DNA from 4 places in the Rhizobium sp. BT03 genome. Region 4 is predicted to be linked to each of the others. Evidence: predicted binding sites of a transcription regulator. Region 4 holds the regulator's gene; each other region holds the start of a gene.
The links. Region 4 encodes LexA, which represses DNA repair genes until DNA is damaged. Its sites were predicted from a motif close to TGTTCNNNNTGTGTTCNG; they were not measured.

Region 1 (4,378 bases), 1.4 Mb from region 4:
GAAGCACGAGCCGAATTCCTGGCTGCGGCCGAAGAGGCGAAGCTGAAGTTGCATTAGAGCGCCCAAGCGTCCGACAGGACGCGGAAGCACGCTCCGCCACGATGAACTGGGTCCTTCGGCCGGCATTTCCGTAAACGGAGTGTGCCGGAACGGTGCGACGCTTTAATTTACTTAACCCTGCATCGAACCTATGGCGGGTTTTGGTGCAACGGGCGTTGTGCCCGGGATAAGTCTATTCATAAAAGACACGCAGCCATCATGATGATGGTCAGAGGCTCGTCACCTCTGCGGGAACGCAGGCGAGCCTCGTTTGGGCAGGACTATTTTCAGCAGTCCGCGCCACCCTCACTTTCCACCTCGATATAACCGACGCCGATGATCGTGCCATCGCCGGCGCGGATGAAGGAGGGGAGATACTGCGGTTCTGCCGGCGTGCAGGCGATGGCGCCGGTATATTCATTGAGGGCGACCTGGTCCTTCGGCAGCGCCGAATAATTTGTGCCGGTTTCCAGCGAGGCATAAGCGGAACCGGCAAAAACGCCGGCCGATATCATGGTGATGACTGCCAAGAGGCGAGGAAGCGACTGCATGAGGGGTCTCCAGCGTTTCGATCCGGCATTTCAACCCGCGGAAGGGCACTTGGTTCCCTCAGCGCCGCAACAGGCGACTATGGACATAACTTCGGCCGACGATGCTCTCGGCGATCGCGACCGCCCGCTCGACATCGCCGCGCCGGCGCACGAAACCGTCGAGAATGACATAGGAACCGAGCATGCCGACGGTAATCTCCTCAGCGTCGAGATCTGCGGCGGCATGAAGAGCGCTCTCCACCGAAGCGCGTGTCGCCGCATCGCCATGGCCCTGCCGGCCGGGTTCGTCATGGTCGGGGAATACAGGAAACCCGGTCACTGAAGCGTCTCCTGAAGTTGGTATGTCAGGTTAACGCCGCAACAGCGCTTTCGTTGCGGTCCGCCGGTCTCGACCGGATATTCGCGCGCATTTCTACAGGACCCGGTGTGGCCTGCCCTTGGCGGAAGGTGCCGCGCTTTCCATATTTAGTCGCAGCCGAAAGAGGGATGACGACAATGAAAGTGCTGCTGCCCGCTTTGTTTGCCGGGGTCTTGCTCGCCGGTTGCACGTCAGCCGATACGCCGGCGCTGGATCCCATTCCCGGCAGCATCACCTATGGCGGCCAGCCGCGGACGAAGCTCACCAAATCGCCGGTCGGCAGCGCCGTCCACCACCAGTTCTACGACGGGACCGGCCAGCGCGTCGAGGAAACCTACATTCTTCAGCCGGATCGCAGCCTGAAGCTGGTGCGGCGCGTGGTAGGGCCGGATTTCCCCGATTGAGGCACCCCTCCTGCGCCAGAATGCTTGACAGCGGCTGAAATCGCGAACATTCAAGGAACATCTAATCTTTCCGCAGTGATTCTGCGGAAGCCCGACCGGACGGCTGGATGTATCTCGAAAAGCTCAATCCCCAGCAGCGCATGGCCGTCGAGCATGGCACGCTCACCGACGGCAGCCATATTGCCGGGCCGCTGCTGGTCATTGCCGGCGCCGGTTCGGGCAAGACGAATACGCTGGCGCATCGGGTCGCCCATCTGATCGTCAAGGGCGCCGATCCGCGCCGCATCCTGCTGATGACCTTCTCGCGGCGGGCCGCCGCCGAGATGGCGCGCCGCGTCGAGCGCATCTGCCGCGATGTGCTGGGTGCAAATGCCGGTATCATGGCCGATGCGCTCAACTGGTCCGGCACCTTCCACGGCATCGGCGCGCGGCTGTTGCGCGATTATGCCCAGCAGATCGGCCTCGATGCCGATTTCACCATTCACGACCGCGAAGACAGCGCCGACCTGATGAACCTCATCCGGCACGATCTCGGTTTCTCCAAAACGGAAAGCCGGTTTCCAGCCAAGGGCACCTGCCTTGCCATCTATAGCAGGGCGGTGAATTCGGAGACGGCGCTCGACCAGGTGCTGCGCGACGCTTTTCCCTGGTGCGCGGCCTGGGAGAAACAGCTGCGCGAGCTTTTCGCCTGCTACGTCGAGGCCAAGCAGAGCCAGAACGTGCTCGATTACGACGACCTGCTGCTCTACTGGGCGCAAATGGTCGGCGAGAGCGTGATCGCCGAGGATATAAGCAGCCGCTTCGACCATGTGCTCGTCGACGAATATCAGGACACCAACCGGTTGCAGGCCTCGATCCTGATGGCGCTGAAGCCCCAAGGCCAGGGGCTGACGGTCGTCGGCGACGATGCGCAGTCGATCTATTCCTTCCGGGCAGCGACGGTGCGCAACATTCTCGACTTTCCCGCCGCCTTCAGCCCGCCCGCCAATATCGTCACGCTCGACCGCAACTATCGCTCGACGCAGCCGATCCTGACAGCCGCCAACGCCGTCATCGATCTTGCCTCCGAGCGCTTCACCAAAAATCTGTGGACCGAGCGGCAATCCTCCGAGCGGCCGCGCCTGGTCACGGTACGCGACGAGGCCGAGCAGGCACGTTATGTCGCCGACATGGTGCTCGACAATCGCGAGGAAGGCCTCAAGCTCAAGCAGCAGGCGGTGTTGTTCCGCGCCTCGCATCACAGCGGGCCGCTGGAGGTCGAGCTGACCCGGCGCAACATTCCCTTCGTCAAATTCGGGGGGCTGAAATTTCTCGACAGCGCCCATGTCAAGGACATGCTGGCCGCCCTTCGCTTCGCGCAGAACCCGCGCGACCGGGTGGCGGGCTTCCGGCTGATGCAGATCCTGCCGGGTGTTGGGCCGTCGACGGCGCAGAAGGCGCTCGACCTGATGGCCGAGGACGCGAGCCCGATAACGGCGCTGGCCGAAATGCCGGCGCCGCCGCGCTCCGGCGAGGACTGGACGGCATTCGTTTCCATGCTGCAGGAGATGAAGGCGGGCAAGGCCGGCTGGCCGGCGGAAATAGAGCTGGCACGGCAATGGTATGCGCCGCATCTGGAACGGCTGCACGAGGATGCGGCGACCCGGCAGGCCGATCTCCTGCAGCTCGAGCAGATTGCCGGCGGTTATGCCTCGCGCGAACGTTTCCTCACCGAGCTGACGCTCGATCCGCCGGATGCGACCAGCGACCAGGCCGGCGTGCCGCTGCTCGACGAGGACTATCTCATCCTCTCGACCATTCATTCGGCCAAGGGCCAGGAATGGACGAGGGTCTTCATGCTGAATGTCGTCGACGGCTGCATTCCGAGCGATCTCGCCGTCGGCGCCAGCGCCGAAATCGAGGAGGAGCGCCGGCTGCTCTACGTGGCGATGACCCGTGCCCGCGACAGCCTCGACCTCGTCGTGCCGCAACGCTTCTTCACCTACGGGCAGAATGCGCAGGGCGACCGGCACGTCTATGCCTCGCGCAGCCGCTTCATTCCGGCAACACTGCTGCAATTCTTCGAGGCCTGCAGCTGGCCGCAGGTGAAATCGGAGACCGCCGCGCAAGCGCATGTGCGGCAGATGCGCATCGATGTCGGCGCCCGCATGCGCGGCATGTGGCGATAAATCGAGTATCGTCTCAGAGAGATAGTGGCGGTTCGGCCGGTTTCAGGAAACGCTCGACCATTGCCGCCTCGACGGCCTCGACACTTGCCGGCGACCATTTCGGATTGCGGTCCTTGTCGATGACGGCGGCGCGGATGCCTTCGAAGAAATCCGGATTATCCAGCATCTGCAGGCAGGCGCCGAGTTCGCGGCCGAGGCACTCGGCAAGCGAGGCGCTGCGGCGGCCGGCTCTCAGCAGCGCCAAAGCGAGTTTCAGGCTGGTCGGCGAACGTGTCAGCAGCACCCGGCGGGTCTCGGCGGCGAAGTCGCCCTCCTCCCCGGCAAGGGCTGCCAGGATCTGCTCGACGCTGTCGAAACGAAAGGCGCGATCGATCATCGCCGCATTCTGCCTGAGCCGGCTTTCTCCGGCAGGCTCCGCAAGCCCCCGCAAGAGGGTATCGACATCGCTGGACGCGCTGCCGCGCGGCAGGGCCGACAGCGCCTCGATCACCGCGCCGAGCCGCGACGAGGCGATCTGCAGATCGGCAAGCCCGGCATGGATCGCGTCGGCGGCACCGATATCGAGCCCGGTCAGGCCGAGCCATGTTCCGGCCTCGCCGGGCGCCTTCGGCAGCAGCCAGGTGGCGCCGACATCGGGGACATAGCCGATGCCGCTTTCGGGCATGGCAAGCCGAGTGCGCTCGGTGACGATGCGGTGGCGGCCGTGCGAGGAGAGGCCGACGCCACCGCCCATGGTGATGCCGTCCATCAGCGCGACATAGGGTTTGGGATAGACGGCGATCAGGTGGTTGAGGCGGAATTCTTCCCGCCAGAAGGTTCCGGCGAGGCCGTCGCCGGCGCGGGCGCTCTCATGCAGGG
Region 2 (4,378 bases), 940 kb from region 4:
GTCCCTGGCGGTGTCGACCATCTGCGGCTCGCCTATGGCGGCGAGCAGGCGCTCGGTCGCATTGGCATAGGCGATCGGGTCCTTTTTGCAGAGATCGAGATATTCCTGCACCGACAGGTCGGTTTCGCGGCGCGCTTCGTAACTGCGCGTAAACGCATCGAATACGGATTCACTCAGCATGGGACCTCCATTAAGGTTTATGCCGCAGGCTCTAAGCCGTATAACCATCGAGATGGCTACGGCGTTCCTAAGAATCAATAATTTCGTAGGTATATTCGACGCTCACCGGCTATTTCTTGCAACGCACAAAAACGTGCATTCACCGGTTATTTTTACTCTACGAAACTGTTTCTCATTATAGTTGAAAAAAGCACCCTTGCGGTATCAGCACATTTCGCGACGTGACAGAAAGATGAAAAGGGTGTGCAATGTCGCCCGTGATTCGAGTTCCGGAAAAATCGACGATTGGCAGCCAGATCTGCTCAGAGTCGATGCTGGGACGGCATGTGCCGATCCCCGCCTGACACGATGGAAACGGCCGCATCCCGGCCGTCAGTCCATCGTTCGATCATCCGCCCGCGGGCGCAAATCAGCCGTTGAATGCCTTCTCCAGCGCAGCGACATCGATCTTGACCATGCCGAGCATCACCTCGGTCACGCGCCTTGCCCGCTCGCGGTCGTCGTCGGCGACCATCTCGGCAAGCATGCGCGGCACGATCTGCCAGGATAGGCCCCAGCGGTCCTTCAGCCAGCCGCAGGCCTCCGGCGTGCCGCCATTGGCGAGGAATGCGTCCCATATCCGATCGATCTCGGCCTGGTTTTCCAGCAGAATCGCGATCGAGAAGGAATGGTTGAAACTATCGAGCGGGCCGGCCTTCATCGCCAGGAAGGCCTGGTCGCCGAGCGTGAACTCGATCAGCTCGACGCTGCCGGGGGGCCCGCTCGGCGTTTCCGCCGGAAGGATGGTGGTGCGGCCGATGCTGGAATCCGGGATAATGGACACATAGAATTCGACGGCTTCGCGCGCGTGCTCCGCGAACCAGAGATTTGAAACGACCTTCGTCATGATGCAGCCTCCTTGCTGACGGTGGATCCGGACCACTGTCCGATGATCCAAGGACGCCCCGCCTGCGCGGCTTCCGACAGAGTGCGGCTGAAATTTTTCCGTCGTGTCGCCGCTGTCCTAGAGCCTTTCCTGGTTAGATTGAAGCATTCTGCCGGAGCAGGTTTTCGTCAGGGCAGAGGCGATTGGCGACGGGCATACCCCAGGTACGGCCGAGCCGATCGCCTCTGATACTGGCGGAAAGATGCCCGGCCCTCCGGCCACACCGCTTCGCCGCGGCGAAGCGATCAGTGCGGCCGGCGCTTTAGAGTCTTGCAGATTTGCTTGGCAAATCTGCGGGAGGGTTGGCTGAAACGGGCCGGCTGATCGACCGGCCGGCTTGGCCGTAGAGCTGGGCTACGACGCGCGCCGGCCGGTCGACCATCCGACTCCGTTTGAGCCAACAGAATGCTTCAATCTAACCAGGAAAGGCTCTATCCAGCAGCCCTGCCGCCATGCGCAAACCCCTTGGGATAGCGGCGGCCCGGGAATGAAAGCAGAACATCTTTTCTGGTCTTTCCTTCCCGAATCACTACATTACGCGCCATGAGCAATAGTTTCGACGATATTCCCTTCTTCGACGAAGAGCCGGCCGAGATGGCGCGCAAGCCGCAGCCACCCGCCGCACCCGCCGGAAGAGTGCCCGCCGGCGGCGGTATTGCCGCCCGCGCCATGGCGGCCCGCGACGGTGGCAGCCGGCCGGATTATCTCGCCGGGCTGAACCCCGAGCAGACCGAAGCCGTCGAAACTCTGGAAGGCCCGGTCCTCGTGCTTGCCGGCGCCGGCACCGGCAAGACGCGCGTGCTGACGACCCGCATCGCCCATATCCTCAATACCGGCCGCGCCTTCCCCTCGCAGATCCTCGCCGTCACCTTCACCAACAAGGCCGCCCGCGAGATGAAGGAGCGCATCGCGCTGCTCGTCGGCGGCGCGGTCGAAGGCATGCCCTGGCTCGGCACCTTCCACTCGATCGGCGTCAAGCTTCTGCGCCGCCACGGCGATCTCGTCGGCCTGCGCTCCGATTTCACCATTCTCGATACCGACGACGTCGTCCGCCTGATCAAGCAACTGATCCAGGCCGAAGGCCTCGACGACAAACGCTGGCCGGCCAAGCAGTTCGCCGGCATGATCGACACCTGGAAGAACAAGGGGCTCGGCCCGGCCGATATCCCCGAGGGCGATGCCCGCGCCTTTGCCAACGGCCGCGGCCGCGATCTCTATTTCGCCTATCAGGCGCGCCTGACGACGCTGAATGCCTGCGATTTCGGCGACCTGCTGATGCATCCGATCGCGATCTTCCGCAAGAACCCGGATCTCCTGAAGGAATATCACGGCCGCTTCCGCTATATACTCGTCGACGAGTACCAGGACACCAACACCGCGCAATATATGTGGCTTCGGCTCCTTGCCCAGCGCACCAAGGGCGAGCCGCAGAACGTCTGCTGCGTCGGCGACGACGATCAGTCGATCTATGGCTGGCGCGGCGCCGAGGTCGACAACATCCTGCGCTTCGAGAAGGATTTCCCCGGCGCCAAGGTCATCAAGCTCGAGCGCAACTACCGCTCGACCGAACATATCCTCGGAGCGGCCGCCCATCTGATCGCCCATAATGAAGGGCGGCTTGGCAAGACGCTGTTCACCGACCGCTCCGATCCTGAGGACGTCAAGGTGCAGGTGCACGCCTCCTGGGATTCGGAGGAGGAAGCCCGCGCCATCGGCGAGGAGATCGAGCAGCTTCAGCGCGGCAAGCATCTGCTCAACGATATGGCGATCCTCGTTCGCGCCTCCTTCCAGATGCGCGAATTCGAAGACCGCTTCGTCACTCTCGGTCTCAATTACCGCGTCATCGGCGGCCCGCGCTTCTACGAGCGCCTCGAAATCCGCGATGCCATGGCCTATTTCCGCCTCGTCGCTCAAGCCTCCGACGACCTCGCCTTCGAGCGCATCATCAACACGCCGAAGCGCGGTCTCGGCGATACGACGGTGCGCGCCCTGCACGATTATGCGCGAGCCCGCGATATCCCGATGCTTGCGGCAGCCGCCGACATCATCGAAACGGACGAATTGAAGCCGAAGGCGCGCAAAGCCCTCTTCGACGTGATTCAATCTTTCCGCCGATGGCAGGAACTGCTTGAAAACACACCGCATACCGAACTCGCCGAGCAGATCCTCGAAGAGTCCGGCTATACCGACATGTGGAAGAACGACAAGAGCGCCGAAGCGCCCGGCCGCCTTGAGAACCTCAAGGAACTGATCCGCTCGATGGAAAGCTTCGAGTCGATGCGCGGCTTTCTCGAGCACGTCTCTCTTGTGATGGATGCCGAGACCAACGAGAACCTCGATGCCGTCTCGATCATGACGCTGCACTCGGCCAAGGGCCTGGAATTCGACACCGTCTTCCTGCCGGGCTGGGAGGAAGGCCTCTTCCCGCATCAGCGCTCGCTCGATGAAAGCGGCCGCGCCGGCCTGGAGGAGGAACGCCGCCTCGCCTATGTCGGCATCACCCGCGCCAAGCGCCGCTGCCACATCTGGTTCGTCTCCAACCGCCGCATTCACGGCCTCTGGCAATCGACCCTGCCCTCGCGTTTCCTCGACGAGCTGCCGGAGACCCATGTCGAGGTCGCCGAAATGGAACAGAGCTATGGTGGCTATGGCCGTGGCGGCTACGGCCAGTCCCGCTTCGACAAATCAGAACCCTTTGCCAATTCCTATTCCACCCCCGGCTGGAAACGCGCCCAGGCCAACAAGACCGACGCCACGCGCGACAATTGGGGCAGCCGCTCCGGCCACGCCGTCGAACGTATCGGCTATGGCGAAAGCGGCCCGAAGGGACGGACGATCGACGGCGAGCTGGTGGCAAAATCCACCTCGTCGGAACCTTCACGCTTCACCCTCGGCGACCGCGTGTTCCATTTGAAATTCGGCAACGGCAACATCACCGGCATCGAAGGCAACAAGCTGACGATCGAGTTCGACCGGGCTGGGCAGAAGCGGGTGCTGGACGGGTTCGTCGAGCGCGTCTGACAATCCGCCGGCGCGACGCGAGAACCGTCACCCGAGCATTCGCATGCTTCCCAGACCGAGGATATCGTTCATCAGGGCGATGCCCATGCCGACGGCCACGATCGACAATCCGATCAGGAAGAGCCGGCGCGACCGGTCATATTTGACGGCAAGCAGCGAGTCCCGCGCCAAAAGATCGGCAAACACCTTCACCTGAATGGCGATGCCGACGGTCAGGAACGACATCGGCAGCAGATCGATGCGGCTCCAGTC
Region 3 (4,378 bases), 2.2 Mb from region 4:
TGAACGAACGCATCATTCCGCAGATTCCGGTCGGCCGTCTCGGCGAGCCCGAGGAGATCGCGCGCTGCGTCACCTTCCTCGCCTCCGACGATGCCGGCTTCATCACCGGCTCGACGCTGACGGCCAATGGCGGGCAGTTCTTCGTCTAACCTACCTCGAAAATCGCAATCGATTTGAAAGCGATAGCGTGTCCTGCCGGATGCGCTATCGCTTTTTGTATGGATGCCCTCCTGAGAGGTTCAGGAGCGGTCGCCGGCGTTCGGGTGACGCCATGGCGGAATCTTGACCGGCACGCGCTGCGGCGAGCGATCCTGGCCGCGAAGAGCTGAGATTGCGGTTGTCAGGAAAGCCAAGGCGATGAGAATGGCGACGGCGGAATTCAGGAAAATCTGACCCATGGAAACGTTCCTTTCAGATGCGCCGGGCGGCTTCGCCTGCCCATGCGCTCATGAAGGAAATATGCGCCTGCCTGACGGAGGTCGGTAGGTTTGGCTTTCGCGACCGATCGTCAACACCGTGTTGACAGGCGGGCAAAGAAGAACGGGCGCCGAAGCGCCCGTTGGGAAGTCCGATATGCTTTTGCCGGTCAGTAGCGGCAACGAGCCTCGTAGCGGCGGCCGTAGCGGTCGCGATAGACGCAATAGCCGCGGCGTTCGACCGACTGGCCGATGAGGGCGCCGGTCAGACCGCCGGCAACGGCGCCGACGGCGGCACCACCCCAGCTGTTGGTGACGGCACCGCCGATGACCGCGCCGGTGCCGGCGCCGATCGCCGTGCCCTGCTCGGTCGCCGTGCAGGATGCCAGGGCGCCGACGAGCGCACCAATAAGAACAATCTTCTTCATCATGTCGTAACTCCCCAGGTTTGTTGGCCTTTAGATGCGGCCCATGAGTACAAGGATAATGATAATCACGAGAACTAGCCCCAAACCGCCAGAAGGTCCATAGCCCCAGCCACGGCTATAACCCCAATTCGGCAAGGCTCCGATCAAGAGCAGAATGAGGATCACAAGAAGTATCGTGCCAAGCATGGTGTTTTTCCTTCATTTCGTCCGCAATCTGAATGGACGAGAAACACGCATTGGCGATTTTTGTTCCCGGTTAAGCCAGGAAATGTGTCGCGTCTTGACCTGCGCCCCATCGAAACTTGCTCCTATGGTTAAAAAATCCTTTGAATACAACATGTTGCGGTGAACAAAGCGAGAAGGTCCCGATGTCGCCGATTCGTCAGCGATTCGTTCCGTTTTTGATCGGGACGCCGCCATCGCCCCTTCGATCTTAACGAAATCTGAATCCGTCTTCCTAGAGATTAATGCCCATGGGATAAGGCGGAACAGGGAAAGCCATCGGCGATCCGCATCTAGCGCATGGACTGAATTTCGCCACCAGATGTGGCCGTGAACGAAAGGCGAAAACGGCAGGGTCAGCGATTCGTCGCCGATTCGTTCCGGCTTTGGTCGGTAGGTTAATTTCGGGCACAATTTTCGATTGTCCGCCGGCGGACGGAATCATTGTTCGCGACGACGAAAATGCGAAGAGGAGGGAGTCCGGCGATTCAGCATCTAGTGGGAAAAAGTGATTCAAAATCAATACTTAGCCGTGAACAAAAGCTGAATCAGCAGGAGTCAGCGATTCGTCGCTGATTCGTTCTCACGCTGTTCCGAATCGCAGATCCGGGCGCTCCGCGCGACTCGCAAAGGTCGTATTCCCCGAAGCATTTTGAAATCTGCCCTTGCGTTTGCGGCGGCGGCTGTCCATGTGTTCTCTGGCTTCCCTCGCGGAAGCACTCTATTCCTGGGGGCTGCCCGCCTCATTTGCATGGACCATGACTCTGACTTCGCAGCCGATGATTCTGAGCGGACGCGGTGTAACCGCGGTGCTTGGGCCGACCAATACCGGTAAAACCCATTATGCCATCGAGCGCATGGTTGCGCACGGGACCGGCGTGATCGGCCTGCCGCTCCGGCTGCTGGCGCGCGAAGTCTATACGCGGGTGGTGGAGAAGGTCGGCGCGCAGAACGTGGCGCTGGTCACCGGCGAGGAAAAGATTTCGCCGCCCAATGCGCGTTTTTCGGTCTGCACCGTCGAGGCGATGCCGCGCGAGACCAAGGCCGCCTTCGTCGCAATCGACGAGGTGCAGCTCGCCGGCGATCTCGAACGCGGCCATATCTTTACCGACCGGATCCTGCATCTTCGCGGCCGCGAGGAAACGCTGCTGCTTGGTGCTGCGACGATGCAGCCGATCCTGCAGCAGCTCCTGCCCGGCATTACGATCGTCGAGCGGCCGCGGCTTTCGCATCTTTTCTACGCCGGGCAGAAGAAGATCACCCGGCTGCCGCAGCGCTCGGCCATCGTCGCCTTCTCGGCCGACGAGGTCTATGCCATCGCCGAGCTCATCCGCCGGCAGCGCGGCGGCGCGGCCGTCGTGCTCGGCGCGCTCAGCCCGCGCACCCGCAATGCACAGGTCGCGCTTTATCAGGCCGGCGATGTCGAATATCTGGTGGCGACCGATGCGATCGGCATGGGCCTCAACCTCGATGTCGATCATGTCGCCTTCGCCCAGGACCGGAAATTCGACGGCTACCAGTTCCGCAATCTCAATCCGGGCGAACTCGGCCAGATCGCCGGGCGTGCCGGGCGGCACGTGCGCGACGGTACCTTCGGCGTCACCGGACAGGTCTCGCCCTTCGACGAGGAACTGGTCCAGCGCATCGAGGGGCACGAATTCGACAACGTCAAGGTTTTGCAGTGGCGCACGACCGAGATGGACTTCTCCTCGATTCAATCCCTGCGGGCAAGCCTCGAGGCCGGGCCGCGCGTGCCGGGGCTGACGCGGGCGCTGCCTGCGGTCGACCAGCAGGCGCTCGAACAGCTTTCACGTTATCCCGAGGTCATCGACCTTGCCGACAGGCCGGCTCGCGTCGAAAAACTCTGGGAGGCTTGCGCGCTTCCCGACTATCGGCGTATCACCCCGGCACAACATGCCGATCTTATCTCGACCCTCTTTTCCGATCTCGTCCGCTATGGCACGGTGAATGAGCAATTTCTTGCGGAGCAGGTTCATCGCTCCGATCGGACAGATGGGGAAATTGACACGCTTTCGGCGCGAATCGCGCAGATAAGAACCTGGACCTATGTTTCGAATCGGCCCGGTTGGCTTGCCGATCCGACACACTGGCAGGAAAAGACGCGGGAAATCGAAGATCGATTGTCCGACGCGTTACATGAAAGGTTGACGAAACGCTTTGTTGATCGCAGGACATCTGTGCTCATGAAGCGCCTGAGAGAGAATGCGATGCTGGAAGCTGAAATCAGTGTGAATGGCGATGTCTTCGTTGAAGGACATCATGTAGGGCAATTGAGCGGATTCCGTTTCACGCCGGTGGCGGGAACGGACGGACCGGATGCCAAGGCGGTTCAGGCTGCGTCGCAGAAAGCGCTCGCGCTCGAATTCGAGGCCCGTGCGGCGCGAATCCATGCCGCCGGCAACAGCGACCTGGCGATCGGCTCGGATGGGTTGATCCGTTGGATCGGCGACCCGGTGGCGCGGCTTTCGGGCAGCGATCACGTCATGCGTCCGCGCGTGATTCTGCTGGCCGACGAACAGTTGACGGGCAATGCCCGCGATCATGTCGCCGCCCGTGTCGAGCGCTTCGTCAATCATCATATCAGCACGGTGCTGAAGCCGCTCGACGATCTGTCGCGCGCCGAGGACCTGCAGGGTCTGGCCAAGGGGCTTGCCTTCCAGCTCGTCGAGAATCTCGGCGTGCTGTTCCGCCGCGACGTGACCGAGGAAGTCAAGTCGCTCGACCAGGAGGCACGCGCCTCGATGCGCCGCTACGGCGTGCGTTTCGGCGCTTACCATATTTTCGTCCCGGCGCTTCTGAAGCCGGCGCCGGCCGAGCTCATCACGCTGCTCTGGGCGCTGAAGAACGACGGTCTGGACAAGCCGGGCTATGGTGATCTCATTCCGGTGCTGGCTGCCGGCCGTACCTCCGTGGTCACCGATCCGAGCTATGAGCGGATGTTCTACAAGCTCGCCGGCTTCCGCTTCCTCGGCAAGCGCGCGGTGCGCATCGACATTCTCGAACGGCTTGCCGATATCATCCGTCCGCTGCTGCAGTGGAAGCCGGGTCAGAGCAACCGTCCGGAGGGCGCCTATGACGGTCGCCGCTTCACGACGACGACGGCGATGCTGTCGATCCTCGGCGCGACGCTCGAGGACATGGAAGAAATCCTCAAGGGTCTCGGCTATCGCGCCGATGCCGTGAAGGCGGAAGAAGCATCGGCCCATCTTGCGACGCAGGATGCGGCCTCAGTGCCGGCTGCCACCGCGGAAACGCCCGCCGACGAGACGGCCGAAAAGGCCGATCACGACG
Region 4 (4,378 bases):
GGAGGTTGCATTCTGGCCGCCTTCGCGGGTGACCTTGGGCGGCGCATGCAGGAACTGACGACAGTCGAATTGCGGCCGGAAGCTGGCGCCGGCTCAGCCGGCCCCTCCGGTTTTTCTCTGCCTGCCGTGGTGCCGCGACCGGCAAGGACGCAGTCGGCGACACCCTGGCGCCACCGGCTGCCGGCCGCAGCCCGGCATTCGCTGCGGGCCTGCAGGCACATGCTGAGCGAGGAGGCGGATCACGGCCGCCTGCTGCTGCTTTCACCGGTCTTCCTTGGCGCCGGCGCAGCCTTCTGGTTTCTGGCGGCATCCGATTTTCCGCTCATTGCATCGCTGCTCTCGCTGTCCGTATTGACGATCGCGGTTCTCATGACCGGCCGCAGCCGGACGGCGTTGCGGGCAACGCTGCTGGCGCTTGCACTGGTGGTTTGCGGCATGCTCTGCGCACAGTTCGAGAGCTGGCGGGCTTCGACCGTGATCCTCGATTCCTCGGTGACGACGACCGTGACCGGCCGTGTCGAACGGCGCGAAGGCGACGGCCGCGGGCGCTGGCGCTACATTCTTGCGCTCACCGGCACTGAAGCGCCGGAGTTGAAGCGGCCGCCGGGGCGCATAACCGCGATTGTCCGCGGCGCCGACACGCCTTTCGAGATCGGCGACATCGTCACCGGCAGGGCACGGCTGACGCCGCCGTCAGGCCCCGCACTTCCCGAACTCAACGACTTCTCCTTCAGCGCCTATTTCGACGGCATCGGCGCCAACGGCCTCTTCTACGGCGCTCCGGAGAAGGATTTGGAGGCGGGTCCGCAAGCGGCAAGATCGACGTCGGACGCTCTGCTCGAATGGCTCTACCGGCTGCGCAGCAGCATCGGCGACCGCATACGGTCGATCCTGCCCGGCGACACCGGCGCCTTTGCCGCCGCGCTGGTGACCGACGAGCGGCGCGCCATCTCGAATGCGACGACGGAGGCGCTGCGCCAGTCGGGCCTTGCCCATATCGTCGCGATCTCGGGTCTCAACATGGCGCTGTCGGCCGGCATTTTCTTCGTCGGCTTTCGCATGCTGCTCAGCCTCTTTCCTGTTGTCGCTCAGGCCTATCCGACGAAGAAGATCGCAGCCGCTGGCGCGCTCATCGCCGTCACCGCCTACTTTCTGATCTCCGGCTTCGGGGTCTCGGCCGAACGCGCCTTCATCATGATGGCCATCATGCTGATCGCCGTCTTCTTCGATCGGCCGTCGATCAGCCTGCGCAATGTCGTTCTCTCGGCGCTTGTTATCATCGCCATTTCACCCTCCGAAGTCTTGGGCCCGAGCTTCCAGATGTCCTTTGCCGCGACATTGGCACTGGTATCGGGCTATCAGCTGTGGAAGGATCGGCGCGTCCGCGAAAACGCCTTGCTCAAGCTGCCGATCTTCCGCCCGGTCGTGGCCGTCGCCGGTTTCTTCGGCGGCGTCCTGCTGACCTCGCTGATCGGCGGTTTTTCCACGGCGCTGTTTTCGATCGAGCATTTTCATCGGCTGACCGCTTACGGCCTGCCGGCAAACCTCGCGACGATGCCGATCATCTCCTTCATCGTCATGCCGGCCGGGCTGCTGGCGATGTTGCTGATGCCGTTCGGTCTGGACGCTCCGCTCTGGGAGGTGGTCGGCTTCGGTCTCGACCTGGTGATCGCTGTCGCCAAGACGGTGTCCGGCTGGGGCGGTGATATCGGCGTCGGCCGTCTGCCCGCCTGGTATTTCGCCGTCGCCGTGGCAGGCTTCCTGTTGCTGACGCTGCTGCGCACCCGGCTGCGCCATGCCGGCACATCGATCCTCGCCGTCTCGACGCTCATCCTGCTGGTTCTCCCGGCCCCTCGACCGCCGGATCTGGTGATTTCCGAGGATGGCAGCCTGGTCGCGCTGGTTGCAGTGGCGGCAATGGCTTCCAACCGTGAAAACCCGCCGGATTTCATCTTCGACCAATGGCAGAGAGCGCTGGTCCTGCCGACGCATCACCCGCCGAAAATGCTGGACGGCCCCGCTATTCCTCCGGAGGGAGAAGACCGCCGCGTCAGGCTTTCCCGCGATCAGCAAAACGAAGCGAGGACGGCGATGCGGGCGGCCGCCGCGGGCGGTGAAGCAAACCGCTTTTCCTGCGTCAAGAAGGCCTGGTGTACATCGAGGCTTGGCAATGGCCGCGTCATAACGGTCATCGACAATGCCGCCTATCTCGGTTCGGCCTGCGACGCGGCGGATATTGTCGTGACGTCTGTTCGCCTGCGGTTCAACGGCTGCCGCTCAGGCGCGACGCTCTTCACCGGTGAGACGCTGCGCAGGTCCGGTTCCGTCGAATTGCGCTTCGCGGACGCCGGCCTGGAGGTCGCAACCGCATTCGAGAGCCTGTCGCGGCCGTGGATGCGCCATCGTGCCTATGACTGGCGCAGCAACAGTTTTGCCGAAACCGGCCCGTCCAGCGTCAATGATAGCGGCGAATGAGGCCGACGAGCTTGCCCTGCACCTTGACGCGGTCCGGTCCGAAGATCCGGGTCTCGTAAGCCGGGTTGGCCGCTTCAAGCGCGATCGAGGCGCCCTTGCGGCGGAAGCGTTTCAGCGTCGCTTCCTCGTCGTCGACGAGGGCAACGACGATATCGCCGGGACTTGCTGTGCTGCCGTTGCGGATGATCACCGTGTCGCCGTCGAAGATGCCGGCGTCGATCATCGAATCGCCCTTGACCTCCAGCGCGTAATGTTCACCGGAGCCGAGCATGTCTGAGGGAACGACGATGTCGTGGGTGTTGTTCTGGATCGCCGAGATCGGAACGCCCGCAGCGATTCGGCCCATGACCGGCACCGAGACCGAGTTGCCGTTGTCGGCGGCGGGTTTGACCGGTGCGGGGGCGGCGACCGGCTGGGGCTTGCCGAGGCTGCCCTCGATGACGCTCGGCGAAAAGCCGCGCCGGGGCTGGATGCTGGGGCTGTAAGCTTCGGGAAGCTTGATGACCTCGAGCGCCCGGGCGCGGTTCGGTAGGCGGCGAATGAAGCCGCGTTCCTCAAGCGCCGTGATCAGGCGATGAATGCCGGATTTCGAGGCCAGATCCAGGGCATCCTTCATCTCGTCGAAAGACGGTGGAACGCCGGATTCCTTCATGCGCTCATGAATGAAAAGGAGAAGCTCCTGTTGTTTGCGCGTGAGCATCGGCGTGTGACCCCTGATTGAAACAAATCCAGAACAGACACTATATGTTCCATATGTGTTCCGCAAGTGGCTAAATTTCCGTAAAACTTGCCGCCAACTCGTTGAGATTTTTATTTTCATTCGCCGGATTGGCGCCATGTCTTGCATTGAGGATAGCGCCGTCGCACATCTCTTCGCGATTGCAGAAGGGGATATCATGAACACGCATGCCGCCAAACCGCACCCGCTCGATCATGTCGTGCTGCCGGTCGTCAATATCGATCTGGCGCGCGAAAGGCTCGGCAAGCTCGGCTTCACCGTTGCCGCCGACGCCCGCCATCCCTTCGGAACGGAGAATGCCTGCGTCTTCTTTGCCGACAAGACCTATCTGGAGCCGCTCGGTATCGCGAGCGTCGAGGAGAGCGAGGCATCGGCGCGGCAAGGCAATGTCTTCACCGCCCGCAACCGCGCTTTCCGCTTCCGCTGCGGCGATGAGGGGCTTTCGGCGGTGGTTTTCGGCACTGAAGATGCCGGCATCGACCATCAAAGCTTCATTTCAGGCGGATCGAGCGCCGGCGAGATGCTGGAGTTCAGCCGGCCGATGAAAATGCCGGATGGTTCTGAAAGCGTCGGCAGCTTCAAACTGGCCTTTGCGGGCGATCTGCGGGCACCCGATTTCTTTCTCTTCACCTGCCAGCGCATCAATCCATTGCCGGCCGACCGCGGCGCGCTGGAGACACACGCCAATGGCGTGACCGGCATTGCCGAGATCGCGCTCAGCGCGCCCGATGCCGCCGCCTTCGCCGGCTTCGTCAGCCTTGCCATGGCGCAATCGGCCGTCGAGAAAACCGGTTTCGGGGTCAATATCGCGGCGCCGAATGCGAAAATCAGCCTGATGACATCGGAAGGACTGGAGGCCTATTTCGAGGCCGCCGTCTCATCCGCCGATCGCGGTCTGCGCGGCCGGGCGATCCTCTTCACTGTTGCCGATCTTGCCGTGACAGAAGCGCATTTGGCTGCTAACGGAGTGACATACACGCGCAAGAACAACCGCATTTTGGTGAAGCCGGCGCCCGGGCAAGGCACGCTTTTCGCCTTCGAGGAAAGATGATGAGCACTGATACGAATTCGGAAGTCAGGATCGGCGAGGGCGCAGGCCAGGTCACCTTTTCCAATAGCGGCCGCCTGTCGCTGATTGCCGGCCCTTGCCAGATGGAGAGCCGC

Region 1: the regulator LexA is predicted to act here: its motif matches at 1,395-1,412, upstream of QMO80_RS09975 (ATP-dependent helicase).
Region 2: the regulator LexA is predicted to act here: its motif matches at 1,589-1,606, upstream of QMO80_RS20365 (ATP-dependent helicase).
Region 3: the regulator LexA is predicted to act here: its motif matches at 1,645-1,662, upstream of QMO80_RS13780 (helicase-related protein).

What each region holds. Positions count from the first base shown of each region.
Region 1 covers NZ_CP125640.1:2,017,706-2,022,083, forward strand. The annotation lists gene QMO80_RS09955 (DUF982 domain-containing protein) at 1-57, shown strand, start outside; gene QMO80_RS09960 (hypothetical protein) at 327-590, opposite strand; gene QMO80_RS09965 (BON domain-containing protein) at 649-909, opposite strand; gene QMO80_RS09970 (hypothetical protein) at 1,086-1,352, shown strand; gene QMO80_RS09975 (ATP-dependent helicase) at 1,460-3,520, shown strand; gene QMO80_RS09980 (enoyl-CoA hydratase/isomerase family protein) at 3,534-4,378, opposite strand, start outside.
Region 2 covers NZ_CP125640.1:4,193,533-4,197,910, reverse strand. The annotation lists gene QMO80_RS20375 (PrkA family serine protein kinase) at 1-180, opposite strand, end outside; gene QMO80_RS20370 (VOC family protein) at 590-1,066, opposite strand; gene QMO80_RS20365 (ATP-dependent helicase) at 1,649-4,126, shown strand; gene QMO80_RS20360 (hypothetical protein) at 4,154-4,378, opposite strand, start outside.
Region 3 covers NZ_CP125640.1:2,811,081-2,815,458, forward strand. The annotation lists gene QMO80_RS13760 (beta-ketoacyl-ACP reductase) at 1-149, shown strand, start outside; gene QMO80_RS13765 (hypothetical protein) at 240-398, opposite strand; gene QMO80_RS13770 (glycine zipper domain-containing protein) at 587-847, opposite strand; gene QMO80_RS13775 (DUF3309 family protein) at 875-1,030, opposite strand; gene QMO80_RS13780 (helicase-related protein) at 1,825-4,378, shown strand, end outside.
Region 4 covers NZ_CP125640.1:636,166-640,543, reverse strand. The annotation lists gene QMO80_RS03090 (ComEC/Rec2 family competence protein) at 46-2,475, shown strand; gene lexA (transcriptional repressor LexA) at 2,456-3,175, opposite strand; gene QMO80_RS03080 (VOC family protein) at 3,372-4,265, shown strand; gene kdsA (3-deoxy-8-phosphooctulonate synthase) at 4,265-4,378, shown strand, end outside.